2 regions of the Caballeronia sp. LP006 genome follow, and region 2 is predicted to be linked to the other one. Evidence: riboswitches for the same ligand, from Rfam matches in the RefSeq annotation. Region 2 holds a riboswitch; the other holds the start of a gene.
What was found. Region 2 has a riboswitch for thiamine pyrophosphate ahead of P9250_RS17020 (FAD-dependent oxidoreductase). Riboswitches for the same ligand answer to the same signal wherever they lie in the genome.
Positions count from the first base shown of each region.

Region 1: it holds a riboswitch for thiamine pyrophosphate, as region 2 does, so the genes downstream of both, thiC (phosphomethylpyrimidine synthase ThiC) here and P9250_RS17020 (FAD-dependent oxidoreductase) in region 2, are expected to answer to the same signal.

Region 1 is NZ_JARTVW010000005.1:1,467,766-1,479,048, reverse strand. Features, by position in the region: gene P9250_RS23495 (sensor histidine kinase) at 1-1,223, shown strand, start outside; gene P9250_RS23490 (entericidin A/B family lipoprotein) at 1,374-1,508, shown strand; gene P9250_RS23485 (DUF4397 domain-containing protein) at 1,806-2,585, opposite strand; gene P9250_RS23480 (glycosyltransferase family 25 protein) at 3,099-3,968, opposite strand; gene P9250_RS23475 (hypothetical protein) at 4,179-6,464, opposite strand; gene P9250_RS23470 (EamA family transporter) at 7,318-8,256, opposite strand; TPP riboswitch at 8,558-8,697, shown strand; gene thiC (phosphomethylpyrimidine synthase ThiC) at 8,875-10,806, shown strand; gene P9250_RS23460 (glycine zipper domain-containing protein) at 11,027-11,239, shown strand.
Region 2 is NZ_JARTVW010000005.1:82,451-93,733, reverse strand. Features, by position in the region: gene P9250_RS17030 (glutamate synthase subunit beta) at 1-1,061, shown strand, start outside; gene P9250_RS17025 (ABC transporter ATP-binding protein/permease) at 1,197-2,939, opposite strand; TPP riboswitch at 3,188-3,315, shown strand; gene P9250_RS17020 (FAD-dependent oxidoreductase) at 3,518-4,660, shown strand; gene thiS (sulfur carrier protein ThiS) at 4,679-4,876, shown strand; gene P9250_RS17010 (thiazole synthase) at 4,903-5,712, shown strand; gene thiE (thiamine phosphate synthase) at 5,709-6,773, shown strand; gene P9250_RS17000 (ABC transporter ATP-binding protein) at 6,871-7,686, shown strand; gene mlaE (lipid asymmetry maintenance ABC transporter permease subunit MlaE) at 7,683-8,450, shown strand; gene mlaD (outer membrane lipid asymmetry maintenance protein MlaD) at 8,556-9,122, shown strand; gene P9250_RS16985 (VacJ family lipoprotein) at 9,134-10,063, shown strand; gene P9250_RS16980 (phospholipid-binding protein MlaC) at 10,188-10,817, shown strand; gene P9250_RS16975 (STAS domain-containing protein) at 10,814-11,113, shown strand.

The DNA.
Region 1 (11,283 bases), 1.4 Mb from region 2:
CCGAGGAACGCGGTTTCGCGCTCGCCGCCGACGACACCTACAAGAGCCACTTCGCGCAAACGGCCGGGCGCGTGCGCCGCGCGTTGACATCGCTCGATAGCTATTACCGCCGCATCGGCGATGACGCCGCGCTTGCGAGCTTCGCGCAGATTCGCGCCGCCGCCGACGAGAACATCGCGCAAGGCGAGGCGCATCTCGCCGATCTGTCGAAGACACCCGCGGATGCGGAAATGCGCGCACGCGTCGTGGCGACGCCGTCGCCCGATAGCAGCGCCACGCTCGATGCCGCGCTCGCCCTCTTGCGGCTGAACGAAGAGCAACGCGCGCAGCACGCGCTCGATGCAAGCCGCGCCGATCAGCGCATTTCCACGTTGTGCGTCGGCGCGTTGTGCGCGCTCAACATCGTCCTGTTCCTGCTGCTGTTCCGCAATCTCGGTATCCAGTTGGACAAGCAGGACCGCGTGCAGAAGAAGCTCATTACGCAGCAGGAGGAACTCGACCGGCTCGTGTTCGAACGCACGCGTCAGCTCGAAGCGCTCGCGTGGCATTTGCAATCCGTGAGCGAAAACGAAAAGACCGAACTTGCGCGCGAACTGCACGACGAACTCGGCTCCATTCTTACCGCGAGCAAGATGGATGTCGCATGGGTGCGCGGCAAGCTCAGGACGAGCGAACCCGCCATGTCCGACAAGCTCGCGCGCGCCATCGGCAATCTGGACCAGGGAATTGCGCTCAAGCGGCGAATTATCGAAGACATGCGGCCGACCGTGCTTGCCAACTTCGGTCTCGTGACCGCGCTGCGCTCGCTCGCCGATGAAGCCGCGCAACGCAACGGCTGGAGCGTCGAATTCGATCTTCCCGGCGACGATGTGAAGTTCGGCGAGGCTATCGAGATCGCGCTCTTTCGGGTGGCGCAGGAGACGCTCACGAACGCGGCGAAATACGCGCGCGCGAACCGCATCGAAATCGCGCTCGCGCTCGATGGTGACGACGTTGCGCTCGCTATCGCGGATGACGGCATCGGCATCCGTCCGCAGGATTTGAAGCGCACGCAGACGCACGGCCTGGTCGGCATGCGTCAGCGCGTGTCGGCGCGCGGCGGGCGCTTCGAGATCGAACGCGTGGCGCCGCATGGCACGCGCATCAGCGTGTCGATGCCACGCGAGCGCAGCGCGGGTGCGTTCATCGATGCAAGCACGCCGGCGGCCGTTCCGCTTGCCTGATTATGTAGGACGGTACTTACGCCAATAGCAGAGACGGCCGACACCAAAAACCCGTGCGCGCCTACAGCGTCGACTACGCCGCTTTTTTATGATTGATCACAACGGAAGCCTCGAAGGGCTACCCGAATTTCTAATTCAAGGGGAACACACATGACTCGAATCATCGCTTTGCTGCTGATCGCCGGCACCGCCGCGCTCGCGGGCTGCAATACCATGTCGGGCGCGGGCCAGGATATCTCGAAGGGCGGTCAGGCTATTTCGAATTCGGCCGAAGAGCATAAGTAAATTGGCCGCGGCGCGGTGAGCCAGGCGCTCATCGCGTTGATGTTTCGTGCTGATTTTCTGTCGTCCCGTCATGTTTTTTGGCGGGATTTTTTTCGTTTGTCTTTAGTACGTGAGAGAGCGTGGATGCGCGGCGCTTGAGGCTTGCTTGCCTCGCCTGATCGGCGACGTTCGCACGTAGTTAGGCGGCCGGATGTGTGCGAGGGTCATAAACCCGCTCCTCTTCGAACGAAAAAACCCCACGCGTGCAGCAGCGTGGGGTTCGTCGATGTCTGCGCCCTGTTACCCGGGCGCTTCAACTTACAGCGTGTCCGGCAGCTCGATTGCAGGCGTCGTGGTATTGCCGCCCTGCGCAACGAGCACGCGAATCTTGTTCGGGATCACTTGCGACAGCGCGTTGCCTGAAGGCAGCGTCGTCACGAGCCAATCGGCGTTGTTGCTCAGATTGAACGATGCCGACGCATACACCGGCGTCTTCGAACCCGGCAGCGTCGCGACCAGCTGATACGTCCCGCCGTTGAGGTAGAGCGAGTCTTGCGTCGTTGCCGGCACGGCGTTCTTGAAGCCGACGCCCGCCATCGTCGGATTGACGGTCGCGATGTTCGTCCCCGGTGCGACCAGATACAGATCGAGAGTCTGCGCATTCGCCGACGCATTGAAGCCGCGCACCCGCGCGCTGTTCGAGAGCAGACCCTTGTCGAACGGATCGTCGATCACGGCGATGGACGGCAGGAAACCCGCGTCAGGCAGCGCGATCACCGTGTACTCGTGACCCTTGGCGGCATTCGAGATGCTCGTGTCGGTCGCGAGTTGCGTCGTCGTGTTGACGGCGGCGTAGGAGAAGTTCTGCTGGCCCGTATCGATGTTTGCGAAGTTCGTCACCGTCTGGTAGCCGAGATTCGCTTGCAGCACCTTGCCGTTGTCGTAAAAGTCGACGTTGGGGGCACTCGGGATCGCGTGGATGAAGTGGACTTCTGGATTCGTGAGTCCGAGTTCCTTGCCTACGTCGTCGGAGCCGCCACAAGCGGACAGGATCGAGGCGACGGCGGCAAGTGCGGTGACTGTGCGGATGAGCTTCATGTTTCCACCTTCCTTAGCTTTAATCATTGATTTTGTTGTCCGGTCCGCGCTGCGAGCACCACGCTTAAGTGATCATGCGTATTGCCCGGCGCGCCTCGGAAGACCCCTTCTCTCTTTTGCTTCTATTCCCTTGAACGACAGGCCTTCGTGTCATGCCGATGAAACTGTCGTTCGAGGGTGACGGCATTGAGCAATGCGCATGCCCTGCATCGGTGCGCAAAGGCGGCAGATATGACGGGAAGCCTTGCGCCGCAAGGCTTTGTTATTCGTTAGAAGAATTGCTCGGGCCGAGCGGGAAGGCCGACTAAAGCGGCGCCGGATACGAGCGAATGCAGCGCGCGGAGGAGGTTTTTACAAAAGGAAAGGCGGAAGGCGCGCTGGTTGAACAAGAACAGGTCACCGCCGTACCAAAGGCACCGAGCCGAAGTTCCAAATTAAGGTGCATCTGACCATTCGCCAACATGGTGAAGTCCGCCATAGCAGACAACAAACCAGAGTTTTTACTGTCTCCACTCAATAATCGGAAGAGCGCGACGTTTCGTATAGTTTCATGCCAAGCGTGTACTCAGGCGAACTTTCCGTTTCGCCGATCATGACTGCTATATTGGCCATATCCAACCGGTGTTCTCCAGCGAACAATAGACGCCGAATAGCGTTGGCAAGCAAAGCATCTGACACGTTGAGGTGAAGAAATTTAAATTGTTCGTAGGGAATAGTCGAGATGTTTTGAAACTCGGGCGTCGCTATGAATGGGACAGTAATGTTTGCATTGAGCTGGCCACTGGCAATCCAATCTCTATAAAGGATATCTACTGCTGCATTCGCGTCCTTATCGTCCGAAAAAAGCCGATGTAATGTCTTTTTTCCCTTGGGCGTTACGACATAAGAGGCGGCGCAATAAGCGAACACACCGCGAGCATCGATAATGCTTACCGTAGAGAGCGCGTGTCGCTCGACTTCCAAAGCGTCGCTACGCACCCGATTTTTCAGCCGACCTTCAGCAAGCGAAAGCAGGTAGGGAGTCTGTGCGCGAAACGCCACACAGTCAAGCAAGAGTACATCGCAATTTGGAAAGCTATCAACGAAACCATTGAGCGTTGCTTCATTCAGAATGCTCGGGAAATAGCGACTGAGCTCTACATCATCCTCCAAGATTAGAACTGCCGAGTCATCCTCGGAATTCAAGATTGCTTCAGTGTGAGACTGTCGGCAGGCCCAAACGCTGTTTTCGGCGGCATTGTCAAAAGGTCCGTTAGCGCGACCATCAATTGCCGGAAAGCGTGTGATCCAATCTGCGCATCCAAGTTGTTTTAGCTGAGCTTCAATCGACTGTCGTCGTTCCTGACTTCGCTCCAGATTTATAAATCTGCCTTCTAGCTTCATGGTTTTTAACCCTAACCAAATCTTTTTTTAGACATTTTACAGCAGGTAGACTCTAGCGCTTTTTCCAGCCTAAACGCCTAATCAAACTGACACTTATGCCGAAGCATTCAGATGATGATTTTTCAAAGCACAAGCGCCGGTTCGCCCGGAAGCTCGGCTGAAAATAATCGCGGGGGATTGGCAAGTAGCGCCCTTCCCCCGCGAAATCGCTTACCAGCGATAACCCGCCTGCGCCTTAAGCGCAACTGGGCCGCCGCTCGCCGACGAAACGGCCACGCCGACATTCAGGTTCGTCGTCGCTTGATACGCTGCCGCAACGCCGACAGCAGTCGAGGTGCCGTAATTCCCGACAGCTGCGCCAACCCATTTTTCACCGGTATTGAGCATCGGAATGCTCGGAATAGCCAGGGTCGACGCGGCTGCCCGGTCGCTGTAATGCTTCATCTCGTTCTTGGCATCCGCGACGGCTCGATCGGTATATACGTTCGCGCCGGCAATCGCGTTGTCGGTGTACGAGTCTGCCTGCTTCACTGCACTGGTCACTGCGCCATTCAGTTGATCGACATTCACCGCATCCGTTCCCTGCGTACCGGTGGCGACATTCGTAATTTGACGCGCGCTTTCAGCTGAGCCCACTGAAACAGTGTTCACGCGGTCCGCTACCGAGTTGGCGCCGAGGGCGATAGACCCGTCTGCGCTTGCATGAGCGTTCGCGCCTACTGCCAAAGAATGTGCAGCACTTGCGATGGCAACTTCTGACGAATCGCCATCAGCTGCAAAGAAGGAGCTTGAGCCGCCCGACAGTGCGACGACGGGTGCCGCGCCTACATTCGAAGTTGCGCCGACGAGCGACGGCGTGCCGACTTCGGACACATCGGCGCTTGCGTGCAAAGGCGTGCCAACGAAGGTTGCTCTCACGCCACCCTGCATAGCCGAGATGTTCGCTGTGTTTTGTGCAACCTGAGCGCTTACCGCGTTCAACTGCGACATATTAACAGCGTCGGTGTCGCCGACTCCACTTGCAACACCAATGATTCGCCTGCTATAGCCAAAGTCGCCGCCGACACTGACCACGTTGTCCAGGCCGTAATCGTTAGAGTTTGCCCCCAGCGCAACTGAATTGACTCCATACGATTGCGCGCCGGAGCCCAACGCAAGTGACTTGATGTTTTGAGCGTATGAGCCATTCCCGAAGGCGGCACTTTGCTCCCCTTCAGATCTGCTAAAACCACCCGCGGCAACGCTATACCATCCCGAAGCATTCGATTCGGCACCAAGGGCTAACGTGAACTTGTCAGTAGCTTGCGCGCTACCCCCGAGCGCGACCGCACTGAACTTCAGTGCCTTCGCTTCGTAGCCGAGGGCAACTGCATAACTGTCAGCGCCCACTGCACTGCCGCCGATCACCACCATGTTGTTGCCGCTAACGTTTATATAGCGCCCGATCGCGATACTGCTGTCCCCGGTTACTTGAGTCCGCGTGCCCAAGGCAATCGAATTAGGGCTATTCGCCTGCGCACTCCAACCCGTCGCGATCGCGCCATATGCGCCGGCGTAGGAACCTTCGCCAATCGCAATTGGGGCATCGCTACTGCCAGCGGATGCGTGATTTCCTAACACGGTACTGCTACCCGACCCGGATGCTCCGTTGCCAACAACCAAGCTGCTACTCGACCCGGATGCGCCAATCCCAACTACCAAGCTCCTATCAAGCGCACGTGCATTGGTTCCGAGCGCCGTACTATAACTATCGGCATAGGAACCAGCGCCAAGCGCAGTCGCACTATAGTCCCCACCCCAGGCATTCGTACCGATAGCGACACCGTTCAAACTCGCCCGGGCGTTCGCTCCAATTGCCGTTGCATCGGCATAGCTGGCATTCGCATGGGGCCCAATAGCGACGCTATTTTGTTTCGCGCTCGAACTTGCTCCAATCGCAACGGCCGCGAGATCACCCGAGTAACCGTCCGCAGTCGATGACACCTGTGCGCCGTTTCCAATAAGAACGCTACCTGTAACATCGTTGTATTGATTGTTCCCGATCATCGTTGCGCTGGCTTTGGCTACATTGCTATCGCCAATCACCGTCGCCGTGGCATTTACCGTATTGTTATCGCCGTAAATATTCGTTCCATCGCGCGATACCCCGGATGCCAACGAGTCGCCCCAACCCGTCACCGTCCCTGCAAATGCGCTTGACGTAGCCATCGCTGCCAAGCTGGTAAGCACCGCCAGCGTTACTGGTTTGAACCGAAAAGCATGAAATTTCATATATAATGATCGTATAAGAAAGACAAGTTGTGATGCGTAATTGCGCTGCGTTAGACGCCCGGCCAAGGTTCGTCTAACGTAGTTTTTTGTAGGCACGATAGTCGTCGCTAAAGCCTCCTTTATTGCTGTGCCAATGCTCGGACCGTTGTTAATAGAAACGCGGCGATAGCGGGTTGGCTGCATTGGTTTGGATAGAGATGCACCGATGACCAAAAACTCCGCCAAAAATCAAGCAATTCGTTTTTATTCTGTTGTTATCTCGTATTAAAAATCATCCATATGCCTTGAATGGCGTTTCTAAGCTCAACCGACTTCAGGATGGGATGGAGCCAAAGCGGATACCGAGGAATTTTGAAGGTCCTGCTCTTACTCGATTAATCAACCTGCTTCCAAACACTATAACCAATGTAATTGAAAGCAATGAAGCAACGCTTCAAATTTTTCGAATTTGCTTATTTTTGAGTCTATCGGGACTAGACACGGAGGGGGCCATTGCGCCTTGCATAGCGGACATGCTGCATTATGTCTTCATGAACGCAGCTCCATGCACACGAGTATGTGCCACGTTTTTTAAAAAACAATCGCTCAAAGAAGCTAAATATAAATGTGGATGTGGTCGCTACAGCGCGCCATTCATTCACGTGACATGAGTTATTTTTAGACGCCTATCGTGTGACGGACGTCGTGTGCAGACGCGGGAGGAAGTGCCCGGCAAGCTTTTCATTGGACGCCACCTGATCGCGCTATAACGCGTCGGTAGAGGAAACAGCAAGCTGTTTTAGCTCAAGCGTCCATCACCTGATCGAGACCATTCGAATTCGCGGCTAACTAGTTGCACTCGCGGCGGTTCGTGCTACGGCGTGCTATGAGAAAGGGGGATGGTGGCTCGGAAGCGCGCGAGATATCTTAGGTAATGAAACTGATGACGTAACGGACCACGGTGCTCTTTCTAACAAGTCAAGTCAAGTCAAGCTAGTCCCGATTCCTATCTACGATAGTTGCTATCTTTTTAAGAAGCGTCGGGCGGCGATTCAGTTCTATTCGAAAGCCCTTGCTTACAGGGGCCAGATTCCTACGCTCAAACCAACCCCCGCCGCCGATAATCAAACCAAAACGACAACGCAACGCTCATCAAAATCACGACCGTGGCAACAACCGTCCACTGCGTGATGATTTCCCCAAGCAACAAAGCGCCCAATAAAACCGCGACGACCGGATTCACGTAAAGACAACTCGTCGCGACAATCGTGCTCGTGTTCCGAATGAGAAAGTTATAAGCGACATACGCGGCCATCGATCCGATTACGACGAGATACAAGAACGAAAACCCCGCGCCCATGCTCACTTGGCCAAGGCGCTCGCCTGACACGAACGCGATGACAGTCGCGATAAGCCCGCCAAGCCCGATCTGCAACGCAGTCGACATCAGCAGATCGGAAGGCTGCGAGAGACGGCTTGCTAAATGCGCCCCGCCCGCCCAAAAAATTGCCGCGCACAAGATGGCAAGCGTGCCGACGGTCGAGCTCGGCGAGGGATCGCCATGATTGAGCAACACGATACCCACGAGACCCAGCGCCACCGCAAACCATTCGCCCTTCGCCACACTGCGCCCGGCAAGCGCGGTGAAGATCGTCGCGAAGAGCGGCACGGTAGCCACCATCACGGCAGCCGTGCCGGTTCCCACCGTGCGCATGCCGTAAGCCATCATCCCGCTCGACAAACCTTCGAGCAAAGTCCCGACGATCGCTGCATTCCGTACTTCACGCGCCGTCGGCCACACCGCCTTGCGATGCACGGCAATCGCGAAGAGACCGACGCCAGCGCACAGGTTACGCAGGCCGCCGAGCATGAGCGGCGGAAACGATTCGAGCGCCAGGTGAATGCCGAGATACGTCGATCCCCACACGAGATAAACGACGGCCAACGCGAGCGCGACGCGTCCCTTGAGGCTGCGAGGAGCGCGAAACGGAAAGCGGTCGGGAAAACCGAGCGGCAGACGCGGAGGTACGGCAGACATGCATTACTCCGCGAAGCGCGCCCGGATCGGGGCAAGAGACTTGCAATGGGGACTGCCGCCAATCGACCGAACGGGGCATGAGCTTGAAGAACGCGCGCGCCAGGTGACGAACGAGGCGGGACTGACGATGGACGGCATGACGGAGCGAAAGAAGTGCGGAAGCGACAGGCGGGGCGACTGCTGACGACATCCGGGTAAGTACCGAAAATCGCGCGCTCGCCATTATGCAGTAAGCGCCTGCGCTTCAGCGCAAACTTCGCGAACGGTTGCCAAGATGCCACGCCACGATGTATGGTGACGCCTGCTAACGCGGGGGTCCTGCGTTGCACATCGCGATTCGTCCGGCTGCGTCGACTGAATGGCCCGTGCAATGTGGGTGAGAAATACCCTTTGAACCTGATCTGGATAATGCCAGCGCAGGGAAGCGTTCGGGCCTCGGCGCACGGTATCTCTCTCACGCGCCACGTCTTCTCGGGCCCGCACCTTTCCATCTCGTTCCTCCCTGTCTAGCTCCTGAATCAGCCGAGCTCGCCGGCGTTCGTTTGTTCGTCGTTCATTCGATCGCCCGCGTGCTCGCTGTTAATTACCGTCCCTGCGACTGAAAAGGAGAAACAGCACATGAATGCGAATCCCAAGTTCCTGTCCGAAAACGCCATCGTCGATGCAGCCGCCATCGCGCCGCTGCCCAACTCGCGCAAGGTCTACGTGACGGGTTCGACGCCCGACATCCGCGTGCCGATGCGCGAGATCACGCAGTCCGACACGCCCGACAGTTTCGGCGGCGAAAAGAATCCGCCGGTGTACGTGTACGACACGTCCGGCCCCTACTCCGATCCGGACGCGAAGATCGACATCCGCTCCGGTTTGCCCGCGTTGCGCGCCGGCTGGATCGAAGCGCGCGGCGACACCGAGAAACTCGCGGGCCTTTCGAGCGAATTCGGCCGCGAGCGCGCCGCCGACCCGAAAACGGCCGAGCTGCGCTTCCCGGATCTGCATCGTCATCCGCGACGCGCGACGCCCGGAAAGAACGTGTCGCAGATGCATTACGCGCGGCAGGGCATCGTCACGCCGGAGATGGAATACATCGCCATTCGCGAGAATCAGCGCCGCGCCGAATACCTCGAAAGCCTCAAGACGAGCGGTCCGAACGGCGAAAAGCTCGCCGCGATGATGGGCCGTCAGCATCCCGGCCAGTCGTTCGGCGCGGTGCCGTTCGACAAGGACACCCTGAAGGCCATCACGCCCGAGTTCGTACGCGATGAAGTGGCGCGCGGCCGCGCGATCATCCCCGCGAACATCAATCACCCGGAAAGCGAGCCGATGATCATCGGGCGCAACTTCCTCGTGAAGATCAACGCGAACATCGGCAATTCGGCGGTGAGTTCGTCGATCGGCGAGGAAGTCGACAAGATGACCTGGGCGATCCGCTGGGGCGGCGACACGGTGATGGACTTGTCCACGGGCAAGCACATTCACGAGACGCGCGAGTGGATCATCCGCAATTCGCCGGTGCCGATCGGCACGGTGCCGATCTATCAGGCGCTCGAAAAGGTCAACGGCAAGGCCGAAGACCTGACCTGGGAAATCTTTCGCGACACGCTCGTCGAGCAAGCCGAGCAAGGCGTCGATTACTTCACCATTCACGCGGGCGTTCGTCTGCAATACGTACCGCTGACGGCCAACCGCATGACGGGTATCGTCTCGCGCGGCGGCTCGATCATGGCGAAATGGTGTCTCGCGCATCATCGGGAAAGCTTTATCTACGAGCACTTCGAAGACATCTGCGAGATCATGAAGCAGTACGACGTCTCGTTCTCGCTCGGCGACGGCCTACGTCCCGGCTCCATCTACGACGCGAACGACGAAGCCCAGCTCGGTGAACTGAAGACGCTCGGCGAACTCACGCAGATCGCGTGGAAGCACGACGTGCAAGTGATGATCGAAGGCCCCGGCCATGTGCCGATGCAGCTCATCAAGGAGAACATGGACCTGCAACTGGAATGGTGCGACGAGGCGCCCTTCTACACGCTCGGGCCGCTCACCACCGACATCGCGCCGGGATACGATCACATCACCTCGGGCATCGGCGCGGCGATGATCGGCTGGTTCGGCACCGCCATGCTTTGCTACGTCACGCCGAAGGAGCATCTCGGACTTCCGAACAAGGACGACGTCAAGACCGGCATCATCACTTACAAGCTCGCGGCGCACGCGGCCGATCTGGCGAAGGGTCATCCGGGCGCGCAGGTGCGCGACAACGCGCTATCCAAGGCACGCTTCGAGTTTCGCTGGGAAGACCAGTTCAACCTCGGCCTCGATCCCGACAAGGCGCGCGAGTTTCACGACGAAACCTTGCCGAAGGATTCCGCCAAGGTCGCGCATTTCTGCTCGATGTGCGGCCCGCACTTCTGCTCGATGAAGATCACGCAGGACGTGCGCGACTTCGCGGCCAGGCAAGGCGTCTCCGAAAGCGATGCGCTCGCCAAGGGCATGCAGACCAAGGCCATCGAGTTCGTGAAGAAGGGCGCGGAGATTTATCAGCCGACCTGAAGCAAACGCTGACTGTACGCAACGGCCTGTGCTTCCTTGCAGGCCATTTTTGCATGGCGCGCGCGTGCACCGTTTCGGGCATCTTTCCTGCTGATAAACGAACGAACCGGCGAAAAAAACGTTGCGGCGTCCGTCGATGAAAGCCAGATCGTGATCGAACGGCAGGACGCGTGGGCAAAGCCGCGGCCGTTTCATTGATCAATCGTTCTGGAGAGTCGACATGAAAATCATCAAACAAATCGGCGCCGCAGCAGTGGTCGTTTCCCTTCTCGCCGGACTCACGGCCTGCGACAACATGACGACGCGTCAACGCGATACGGCCGTTGGCGCTGGTGTCGGCGCCGCGGGTGGGGCCGTGATCGGCGGAAGCGCGTTATCGACGTTGGGGGGCGCGGCAGTAGGCGGGGTTATCGGCAATCAAGTCGGGAAGTAAGCGGGCGATCCACAGTCATCTCATGCGGCAAGCAGCGATGCTTG
Region 2 (11,283 bases):
AGCCGCCCAAACACAAGACCGGCAAGAAGGTTGCGGTGGTCGGCTCCGGTCCCGCCGGGCTCGCGGTCGCGCAGCAACTGGGACGCGCCGGTCACGACGTGGTTGTGTTCGAAAAGAACGATCGCATTGGTGGTTTGCTGCGTTATGGCATTCCCGACTTCAAGCTGGAGAAGTGGCTGATCGACCGCCGCATGCGCCAGATGGAAGCGGAAGGCGTGTCGTTCCGCACCAACGTGTTCATCGGCAAGGACGCGCTGCCGGGGCACATCGGCAATACGGCCAAGGAAACCATCACGCCGGACGAACTGAAAGAACAGTTCGATGCGGTCGTGGTGGCGGGCGGTTCGGAAACGCCGCGCGATCTGCCGGTGCCGGGGCGCGAGCTGGAAGGCATCTATTACGCGATGGAATTCCTGCCGCAGCAGAACAAGGTCAACGCAGGCGACAAGCTCGCGGAGCAACTGGTCGCGAAGGGCAAGCATGTCGTCGTGATCGGCGGTGGCGACACGGGTTCGGATTGCGTCGGCACCTCGAACCGGCATGGCGCGAAGGGCGTGGTGCAGTTCGAACTGCTCGCGCAGCCGCCCGAGGAAGAGAACAAGCCGCTCGTGTGGCCCTACTGGCCGATCAAGCTGCGTACGTCGTCGTCGCATGAAGAGGGTTGCGAGCGTGACTGGTCGGTTGCGACGAAGCGTTTCGAAGGCAAGAACGGCAAGGTCGAGAAGCTGATCGCGGTGCGCGTCGAGTGGAAGAACGGCAAGATGCAGGAAGTGCCGAACAGCGAGTTCGAGCTGAAGGCCGACCTCGTGCTGCTCGCCATGGGCTTCACGCAGCCGGCTTCGCCGGTGCTGGATGCGTTTGGCGTCGACAAGGACGCGCGCGGTAACGTGCGCGCCTCGACCGAAGGTGACAAGGCGTATTACACGTCGGTGGACAAGGTGTTTACCGCGGGCGATATGCGGCGCGGTCAGTCGCTCGTGGTGTGGGCGATTCGCGAAGGGCGTCAGTGCGCGCGGTCGGTGGATGCGTATTTGATGGGCAGTAGCGAATTGCCGCGATAAGAGAGCGGGGTTGATGGGAGAAAAGGGCGGACCGTTTTGGGTTCGCCCTTTTTTGTTGGCGGGGCTATGCCAACAAAAAAAAACCGCACCCACAATTGCTCGCGGATGCGGTTCTTCATTCAGCAAGAGACGGAATCAAGCCTCCGCCATCGTCCTCTCTATCTCGATCCGATAATCATGGAACAGCGCCACCGACTCCCGGTGCGCAACGCTCAAAATCGCCGCCTTCGGCAAACGTTCGACGAGCGTGTTGTAGATATGCAGTTCGTTATCCGCATCGAGGGCGCTGGTGGCTTCGTCGAGGAACAGGAAGTCGGGCTTGTGCAGCAGCACGCGCGCGGCGGCAAGACGCTGTTGCTCGCCCGGCGACAAGCTGCGCGCCCAGTGCGCATTTTCTTCCAGGCGGTCGCCATACTCGGCCAGATTGCACAGACGCAGCGCCTCGCGCGATTCCTCGTCGGTGAAGGTGCCACCCGGCGACGGATAGCTCAACGCCGCGCGCAGCGTGCCGATCGGCAGATAGCTCACTTGCGGGATAAACAGCATCTTCGCGTCGACGGGTGCGTCGATACTACCGTCGCCAAACGGCCAAAGGCCCGCCAGAGCCCGCATCAGCGTGCTCTTGCCCGCGCCCGACGGCCCGACTATGAGCCAGCGCGATCCCGGTTCTATCGTCACATCGCCCACGCGCGAAAGCGGCGTGCCATTCGGCAACGCGAGCGCAAGCCCCTTGGTCGTCAGCGCTTTCGTGCTCGTGTAATGCAGGTTGATACCGCCATGCGCCGTTGCCGGCGACGTTTCCTCGCGGATATGCGTCGAGCGCATCACACGCTTGAATTCGCGCAGACGATTCACCGTGGCGCGCCATTCGACCAAGGTCGAGTAACTGTTGATGAACCAGGAGAACGAATCGCTGACCGTGCCGAACGCCGATGAAATCTGCATCAAGACGCCGAACGAGAACGCGCCCGCGAAGTAACGCGGCGCGGCAACCATGATCGGGAAGATGATGGCGATCTGTCCGTAGAAACTGAGCACGAAGGTCATGCGCTTCGTGTACTTCATGATCATCCACCAGTTGTCGCGAATGCGCTGGAAAATGGTCTTCGCGTTGGCCGTCTCGGTGGCGATGCCATCGTAAAACGCGATCTGCTCGGCATTCTCGCGCACGCGAATCAGCCCGAAGCGGAAATCGGCCTCGACCTTCTGTTGCTGGTAGTTGATCGACACCAGCGGATGCCCGACCTTCTGGATGATGACCGAGCCGATGATCGCGTAAAGCGCCGCCGCCCAGACCATGTAGCCGGGAATGACGAGCGGCGTGCCGAATGCCGTGATGGTCAGCGCGCCCGCGAGCGTCCACAAAATGGTGATGAACGTGACGAGCGTGACGAGCGTGGAAAGCAGATCGAGCGACAGAGACAGCGTGGTGGTCGCGAAGGATTGCAGGTCGTCGCTGATCCGCTGGTCGGGGTTATCGGCGAGACGGTCGCGTTCTATGCGGTAAAACGCGCGGTCGCCGAACCACTGTTCGAGATACTTATTGGTCAGCCACTGGCGCCAGCGGAAGCCGAGCATCTGCCGCAGATACCTCCCATAAACCGCGAGCAGAATGTACGCGAAGGCGAGGCCGGTGAAGACCAGCAGCAAATGCGGAAAGTCGTGGACGTTCTTGTTCTGCAGCGCGTTGTAGAACGCCGCGCTCCAGCTGTTGAGCCGCACGTTGATCCATACGACCGTCATGTTGATCGCGATGATGGCAACGAGCAGACCCCATGCGAAGCCGCGCTCCTCCGAGACCCAGTAGGGCTTGATGAGGCTCCACGCAGAGACCGTGTCGGCTTGTTGCTGCGTGTTTTCCGGTTGAGAATTGGCCATGACCTTCCTGATGATATGCCGGTCCGAGTTACGAATGGACGCACCGCGCCGCGATACTCGCACGCGCAGCCTCTTTCCTGTCCCGCAGATTGTTCAGAGGTTCCCTTAACTGCCGCTTAATTCCGTGCTCATTCGCACAACCATGCGGAGAACCATGCTCGCGGCATTGTGCCAGAGTGCCGACCGAGGCGACCAAAGGCGGGGAATCCCGGTTTGCAGCGGCTTTGGCTTTCATGGTCTAATGATCTTCGACGAAACAGGGGTGCTTCGCGCGCGATGTCATCGAATTATCGGTGTGCTGGCGCGGCGAGGCTGAGAGAGACCCTTTGCACCCGATCCGGGTAATACCGGCGAGGGAAGTTTCCGGAGAACGCGCGGCCGTCGCGCCTTTCCTCCAGGTTCTTCCATCATCTTTCTTTTCCGCCTGGCGCGCGTTGTTTGCGTTGCCGCTGCCGGGCCGGTCTCTCCTCTGCAAGTTTTGTCTTCGCGTTCGTGCGTTTGCTGCACGGCGTTATCAGTCGTGGATAAGACCGGAGCGGCGCACAGCCTCGTTTCGATCGACAGGAGACATCGGAAAAGTGAACACGATCGATCAGCCCGCCGCGCGCCGGCCAGACTTCGCCGTCATCGGCGGAGGACTCGTCGGGCGGCTCGTGGCGTGGCAACTCGCGGGCGCGGGCCACGGCGTCGCGCTATACGAGCGCGGCGACGAGGCGGGCACGCAGTCGGCTGCGTGGGTGGCCGCCGCGATGCTCGCGCCGCTCGCCGAGGCGACGAGTGCGGAGCCGCTCGTCGTCGAACTCGGCGCGGCGTCGCTGGAACGCTGGCCGGGTCTCATCGCCGATTTGCCCGAGCCGGTTTACTTTCAGCGCAACGGCACGCTCGTCGTCTGGCACGGCGCGGATCGCGCGGAAGCGCCGCTATTCGAACGCAGGTTGCGCGCCAACGCGCCTGCAAGCTTGCTCGATGGCGGCTTCGTCAAGCTCGCGGGCGCGGAAGTCGCGCAAGCGGAACCCGCGCTCGGCACGCGTTTCGCGCAAGGCTGGCTGCTGCCGCACGAAGGTCAACTCGACAATCGTCAGGCGCTTCGAGCGCTCGCGGCCGGACTTGGGGCGCGCGGCGTGCGCACGCACTGGAATTCTCCGGTCGATGCCATGCCCGACGCGCGCTGGATCATCGATTGCCGTGGGCTGGGCGGCAAAACGGCGTGGCCCGCGTTGCGTGGTATTCGCGGGGAAGTGGCGCGCGTGCATGCGCCGGGCATCGGGTTGTCGCGGCCGGTGCGGCTGCTGCATCCGCGTTATCCGCTGTATATCGCGCCGAAAGAGGACGATCTTTACGTGATCGGCGCGACCGAAGTCGAAGGCGAGGACATGTCGCCCGTGAGCGTGCGCTCGGCGCTGGAACTGATGAGTGCGGCATTCGCGGTGCATCCGGGTTTCGGCGAGGCGCGCATCCTCGAACTCAATTCTCAGTGCCGGCCGACGCTGCCGGATCATCGGCCGGCCATCGTCTGGGACGGGGCGCGGACCGTGCGCGTGAACGGCCTGTATCGGCACGGCTTCATGATCGCGCCGGAAGTCGCCGATGCCGCCTGCGCACTCGCCCAAGCCATCGCGGGCGGAACCGTCGCGGACGCCGCATCGTTCGCGGATTATCGCGGCGGCGCGCGCTGGTCCCAGCTTCTGCATAGCGAACCGGCCATCGCGGCCGCGCTCTAGTCATCGAAAGTCAAAGCCATGAACATCCACATCAATCAGCGCGAATTCAGTCTGACCGATGCCGCCACCGTCACCGACGCGCTCGCCGCATTCGGCGCAAAACCGCCGTTCGCGGTCGCGCTCAACGGACAGTTCGTCGCGCGCGGCGAGCACGGCACGAAGACGCTTCGAGCCGGCGACAAGCTCGACGTCGTGTCGCCCGTCGCGGGCGGCTGAATCCACCGAATCCGAAGGATCGAATCATGACCTCACACACCGCCGCCCATAGTCTTACGCTCTACGGCCAGACGTTCCCGAGCCGTGTGCTGCTCGGCACATCGCGTTATCCGTCGCTGCAATCGCTTTCGGATTCCATCGATGCCGCGCGGCCCGGCATGGTGACCGTCGCGCTGCGCCGTCAGTCCGAGACTGGCGAGGCCGGTTTTTTCGAAGTCCTCAAGCGTCACGGCGTCGCGCTGCTGCCAAACACGGCGGGCTGCCAGAGCGTCGATGAAGTGCTGACCACCGCCTACATGGCGCGCGAGGTTTTCGACACGCCGTGGATCAAGCTGGAACTGATCGGCGACGACTACACGTTGCAGCCCGACCCGATCGGCCTCGTCGAAGCGGCGGGCAAGCTCGTGCGCGACGGCTTCAAGGTGCTGCCTTATTGCACCGAGGATCTCGTGATCGGCCGCCGTCTGCTCGATGCCGGCTGCGAGGCGTTGATGCCCTGGGGCGCGCCCATCGGCACCGGCAAGGGCGTGACCAATCCCTACGGTCTGCGCACGTTGCGCGAGCGGCTGCCAGACGTGCCGCTGATCGTCGATGCAGGTCTCGGCGTGCCCTCGCATGCGTGCCAGGTGATGGAGTGGGGTTTCGACGGCGTGCTCTTGAACACCGCCGTGTCGCAGGCGACCTTTCCGTCGCAGATGGCGCGCGCGTTCGCGCTGGGTGTCGAAGCCGGACGCACGGCGTTTCTCGCCGGTCCGATGGCCGAGCGCGACAGCGCGCAGGCCAGCACGCCGGTCGTTGGCATGCCGTTCTGGCATCAGGACGGAGGTGCTGCATGAGCTTGCTCGGACACGAAGTTTTCTGGCCGCCGGCGGATGAGTTGACCGAAGTCGCCGAACGTATCCGCGCGCGGCTCGGCGAGTGGCCCGCGCCGCCAACGCGCTGGCGCATTTGCCTGACCGTGCCGGATACGCCAAGTGCGCAGGATCTGCTCGTCGTCAACGAGCCGTACGCCGCGGACAATGCGACGGTGCTGGAAGCGTACGAACGTCGCGTGATATTGCTGCATGCAGGCGCGCGCCATGTTCTCGAAGGCGAGCGTTCCGACGACTGGCTGGCCGCGCTGGCGGCGTTCCTCGACTGCAATTTCGAACCGCACGATGCGCTCGTCCTGGCAATGGCATGGCGCGCCGGCGACGAACAGAAAGAAGACGCGTGGCCAAGCGACTTCGACACGTTCCCGCGCGTCGGCGATCTTCCACCCGCGCCGGAACCTGCTTTTCCCGCTTGCCCGGACAAGCTCGGTCTTTACCCCGTCTTGCCGAGCGCGAATTGGGTCGAACGCGTGCTGGACCTCGGAGTGCGCACGGCGCAGTTGCGCCGCAAGACCACCGACGCAGCGGACCTTCACGGCGAAATCGAGCGTTCGGTCGTGGCGGGGCAGCGGCATCAGGCGCAGCTTTTCATCAACGATCATTGGCGCGAAGCGATCGCCGCACGCGCTTACGGCGTGCATCTCGGTCAGGAAGATGTCGAAACCGCCGATCTGCAGGCAATCGCGCAAGCCGGGTTGCGCCTCGGACTTTCGACGCACGGCTATTACGAGATGCTTCGCGCGCTGCACTTCCGGCCGAGCTATCTCGCGCTCGGCGCGGTGTTTCCCACCACGACGAAAGTCATGCCCACCAAACCGCAAGGCCTGGCGCGGCTTACACGCTACGTAAAGCTTCTGAAAGGACGTGTGCCGCTCGTCGCGATCGGCGGTATCGACGGCAAGGTATTGCCCGAGGTGCTGGCGACCAGCGTAGGAAGCGCTGCTGTCGTGCGTGCCGTGACAGAAGCGGCGGACACCGAAGCCGCCGTCGAGTCGCTACAACAAAGCTTTGCAAATCAAGGGTAAATGTTCTGAAAATCATATCGGGTAGAGCGTAGGTAAAGCACCGATTGCGCGCAGGCCCTATAATTCGGCCTCTTGCGTCCAAGGAATTTCTTACCTCGTGCCAGCTTTCCCCGAGCCCCTGCTAGAGCTTCGCGACGTCGATTTCGGTTACGGTAATCGGCCCGTTCTCTCGAACCTGAACATGCGTTTCACGCGTGGTCAGGTGGTTGCGGTCATGGGTGGCTCCGGCTGCGGCAAGACGACAACCTTACGGTTGATCGGCGGGCTGGTGAAAGCCAGCCGCGGTCAGGTGCTGTTCGCGGGCAAGGACGTCGGCACGCAATCGCGCGACGGCCTTTACGCGCTGCGCCGCCGGATGGGCATGCTGTTTCAGTTCGGCGCGCTGTTCACCGACCAGACCGTGTTCGAGAACGTCGCGTTTCCGCTGCGGGAACACACGGATCTGCCGGAAGAGCTCATCCGCGATCTCGTCCTGATGAAGCTCAACGCGGTCGGCCTGCGTGGCGCGCGCGATCTCGCGCCGTCGGAGATTTCCGGCGGCATGGCGCGCCGCGTCGCGCTTGCCCGCGCCATCGCGCTCGATCCCGAACTGATGATGTACGACGAGCCGTTCGCCGGTCTCGATCCCATCTCGCTCGGCATAACCGCGCAACTCATCCGTACGCTCAACGACGCTCTCGGCGCCACGTCCATTCTCGTTTCGCACGATGTGCCCGAGTCGTTCGCCATTGCGGACTACGTGTACTTCGTCGCGAACGGCGGCATTCACGCGGAAGGCACGCCGGAGCAATTACGCGCGTCGGAAGACCCGACCGTGCGTCAGTTCATCGACGGCACGCCGGACGGTCCCTTCAAGTTTCATTACGCGAGCCAGCCGCTCGCGGCGGATTTCGGCATCGGAGGGAAAGCATGATCAGCGCACTCGGACGCTGGGTGCTCGACGGTTTCGGAACCGCCGGTTATGCAATGCGCATGCTGTTGCGCCTCGTACTCGAATTCTTCCCGCTTTTGCGGCGGCCGCGTCTCGTCACGAAGCAAATTCACTTCGTCGGCAATTATTCGCTTGTCATCATCGCGGTGTCGGGCCTGTTCGTCGGCTTCGTACTCGGGCTGCAGGGTTATTACACACTGAACCGCTATGGTTCGGAGCAGGCGCTTGGACTGCTCGTCGCGCTTTCGCTCGTGCGCGAGCTCGGGCCAGTCGTCACGGCGCTGTTGTTCGCCGGCCGCGCGGGTACGTCGCTGACCGCCGAGATCGGTTTGATGAAGGCGGGCGAACAACTCACGGCAATGGAAATGATGGCCGTCGATCCCATGAAAGTGGTGGTCGCGCCGCGCATGTGGGCGGGCATCATCGCCATGCCCGTGCTGGCGGCCATTTTCAGCGCGGTCGGCATCATCGGCGGGTATGTGGTCGGCGTGTTGCTGATCGGCGTGGATTCCGGCGCGTTCTGGTCGCAGATGCAAGGCGGCGTGGACGTGTGGCGCGATGTCGGCAATGGCGTCATCAAGAGCATCGTGTTCGGCTTCGCGGTGACGTTCATCGCGTTATTCCAGGGCTACGAAGCACGGCCTACGCCGGAAGGCGTGTCGCGCGCGACCACGAAAACGGTCGTGTACGCGTCGCTCGCGGTGCTCGGCCTCGATTTCCTGCTGACCGCGTTGATGTTCAGCTGATGTCCAGCTAATGAACCAAAATGCAAAACGCCCGCGAGGGCGTGGGCGTTGTGAAGGGCACAGACCTCACACGCGCTCTGCGACAAGATTCTCTTTGGGAAGACGATGAAAAAGATTGCTCTCGACTTTTGGGTCGGCCTCTTCGTGGTGCTCGGTTTCGTGGCGCTGCTGTTCCTTGCGCTGAAGGCGGGCAACATGAGTTCGCTGTCGTTCCAGCAGACCTACGCGGTGAAGCTCAAGTTCGACAACATCGGCGGCCTTAAAGCGCGCGCGCCGGTCAAGAGCGCGGGCGTGACGGTCGGGCGCGTCGGCTCGATCAGCTTCGATGGAAATACGTATCAGGCGGTGGTCGCCATCGACATCGACAAGCAATATCAATTTCCGAAAGATTCGTCCGCCAAGATTCTGACTTCCGGTCTGCTCGGCGAGCAGTACATCGGCTTGGAGCCGGGCGGCGACGATCAGATGCTCAAGAACGGCGACACCATCACGATGACGCAGTCCGCCGTGGTGCTGGAAAATCTGATCGGACAGTTCCTCTATAACAAGGCAGCGGATTCCGGCGCGTCGAAATCCTCGGCGGCGCCGGCGGCAACGGCAGCTCCCGCACCGGCATTTCCGGGTGCGGCAAGCGCGATGGGCGCGAGCGCAGCCTCGGGTACGGCTCAATAAGGAGAAACAACATGCACTCGACAGGGATGCGGCGCGCAATCGTTCTAGCGGCAACGGTGGGCATGTTCGGCGGGTGCGCGACAGTGACCACTCCGACCAAGGGCGATCCCTTCGAGAGCTACAACCGGACGATGTTCACGATCAACGACAAGGTCGATCAATACGCGTTCAAGCCGGTGGCGCAGGCTTACGTCTGGGCCGTCCCGGAACCCGTGCGCAACAGCGTCACGAACTTCTTCTCGAATATCGGCGATGTCTACATCGCGGCGAACAATCTTCTGCAACTGAGAATCGCGGATGGCGTGTCGGACATCATGCGCGTCGCGATCAACACGGTGTTCGGCGTGGGCGGTCTGTTCGACGTGGCGACCATCGCCAAGCTGCCGAAGCATTCGGGCGACTTCGGTCTCACGCTCGGCCACTACGGCGTGCCGCCTGGCCCGTACGTCGTGCTGCCGCTCCTTGGACCAAGCACCGTGCGCGATACCGGCGGCCTCGCGGTCGATTATTTCGGTAATCCGCTGAGTTACGTGCAGCCGGATTCCGTGAGCTGGGCCTTGTACGGCGTAAATCTCGTGAACACACGCGCGAACCTGCTGGATGCATCCGACATTCTTTCGGATGCCGCGCTCGACAAATACTCTTTCGTTCGTAACGCTTACCTGCAGCGGCGGCAATATCTGATTACCGGTGGCGAAGGCACCTCGCCCGATTACAGCGAAGCGCCGCTTCCAAACTACGATGCGGAAGGCGCGGAAGCCGCGACTCCGGCGGGCGCTTCGGCCACGGCGGTTCCGTCCGAAGCGGCATCGGGCGCGACGCCTGCTTCTGGAGCCGCTGGCGCGCCGCGCGCAGCGAGCGACACGGGCAACAACACGGTTCCGGGACATCAGTACGTCCCGCCGCGCGCGCCGGGATTCCCTTCGTTCCGCTTGCGTTGAGCGGACTGGCGCTAACGGCCGGTAAAATACTTGGCAGCATTTTTTACAGTTTGACAGGCGCGCGGTCTGAACTCGTTCTAGCCAGCGCGCTCAAACTCAAGCCCCTTTTTTTGCAGGATCTGCGATGAAAAAAATCTTTTTGCTTCCTATCTTCGCCATGCTGATCGCGTTCTGCGGCGCGGCGTCGGCGCAATCCGTCGACTCGAGCGCGCCCGACGTGATGATCAAGACCGTCACGCAACAAGTGCTCGACGACATCAAGTCCGACAGCAAGATTCAGTCGGGCGACATCCAGCGCATCACTGAACTCGTCAATCAGAAGATCCTGCCGTACACGGACTTCACGCGTACCACGCGTCTCGTGATGGGGCGCAACTGGAACACGGCAACGCCCGAGCAACAAAAGCAGATCGTCGAGCAATTCAAGATGCTGCTCATTCGCACGTATTCGGGCGCGCTCGCTCAGGTTCGTAATCAGACGGTACAGTACAAGCCGTTCCGCGCGTCGCCGGAGGACACGGATGTCGTGGTCCGCTCGGTCGTGATGAACAACGGCTCGCCGATCGAACTCGACTACCGCCTGTACAAAACGCCGCAAGGCTGGCGCGTGTACGACATCAACGTGCTCGGCGCATGGCTGATCCAGGCGTATCAGCAACAGTTCAACGAGCAGATTTCGCAGAATGGCGTGGCTGGCTTGCTGCAATTCCTCACGCAGCGTAATCAGCAACTCGCGAACGGCAAGGCATCGTGAGCACGCAGGCAAATGCGCAAGTCGCGGGCGGCCGCTTCCAAACGGCCGCCACGCTGACCCACGAAAGCGCGAAGGCTGCGCTCGACGCGGGTTTGTCGCGTATCGCGGCGGGTGCAACTGAAGTCGACTGCGCGCCGCTCACGCATTTCGATTCATCCGCGCTCGCCGTGCTGCTTGCATGGCAGCGCGCCGCCACCGAGCGCGGCACGGCGCTTGGCGTCGTGAATGTTCCTTCCAAGCTTGCCAGTCTCGCGCAAGCTTACGGCGTCGACACGCTGCTCTCCTTCCGACATTGATCCTGTCCTGACGCCATATCAGGTGCGGCAACCCGGCATGCGTTGCCGCGATCAGGATCGCTCCGAAGTCGGCTCCATCCGGTTTGCCCTATAATCAAATGCTTTTTCGGGCCCGCACCCGGCAATTTTTCGATCGAGCCCGGGTCCGTCAAGCGTTATCCGCACAATCG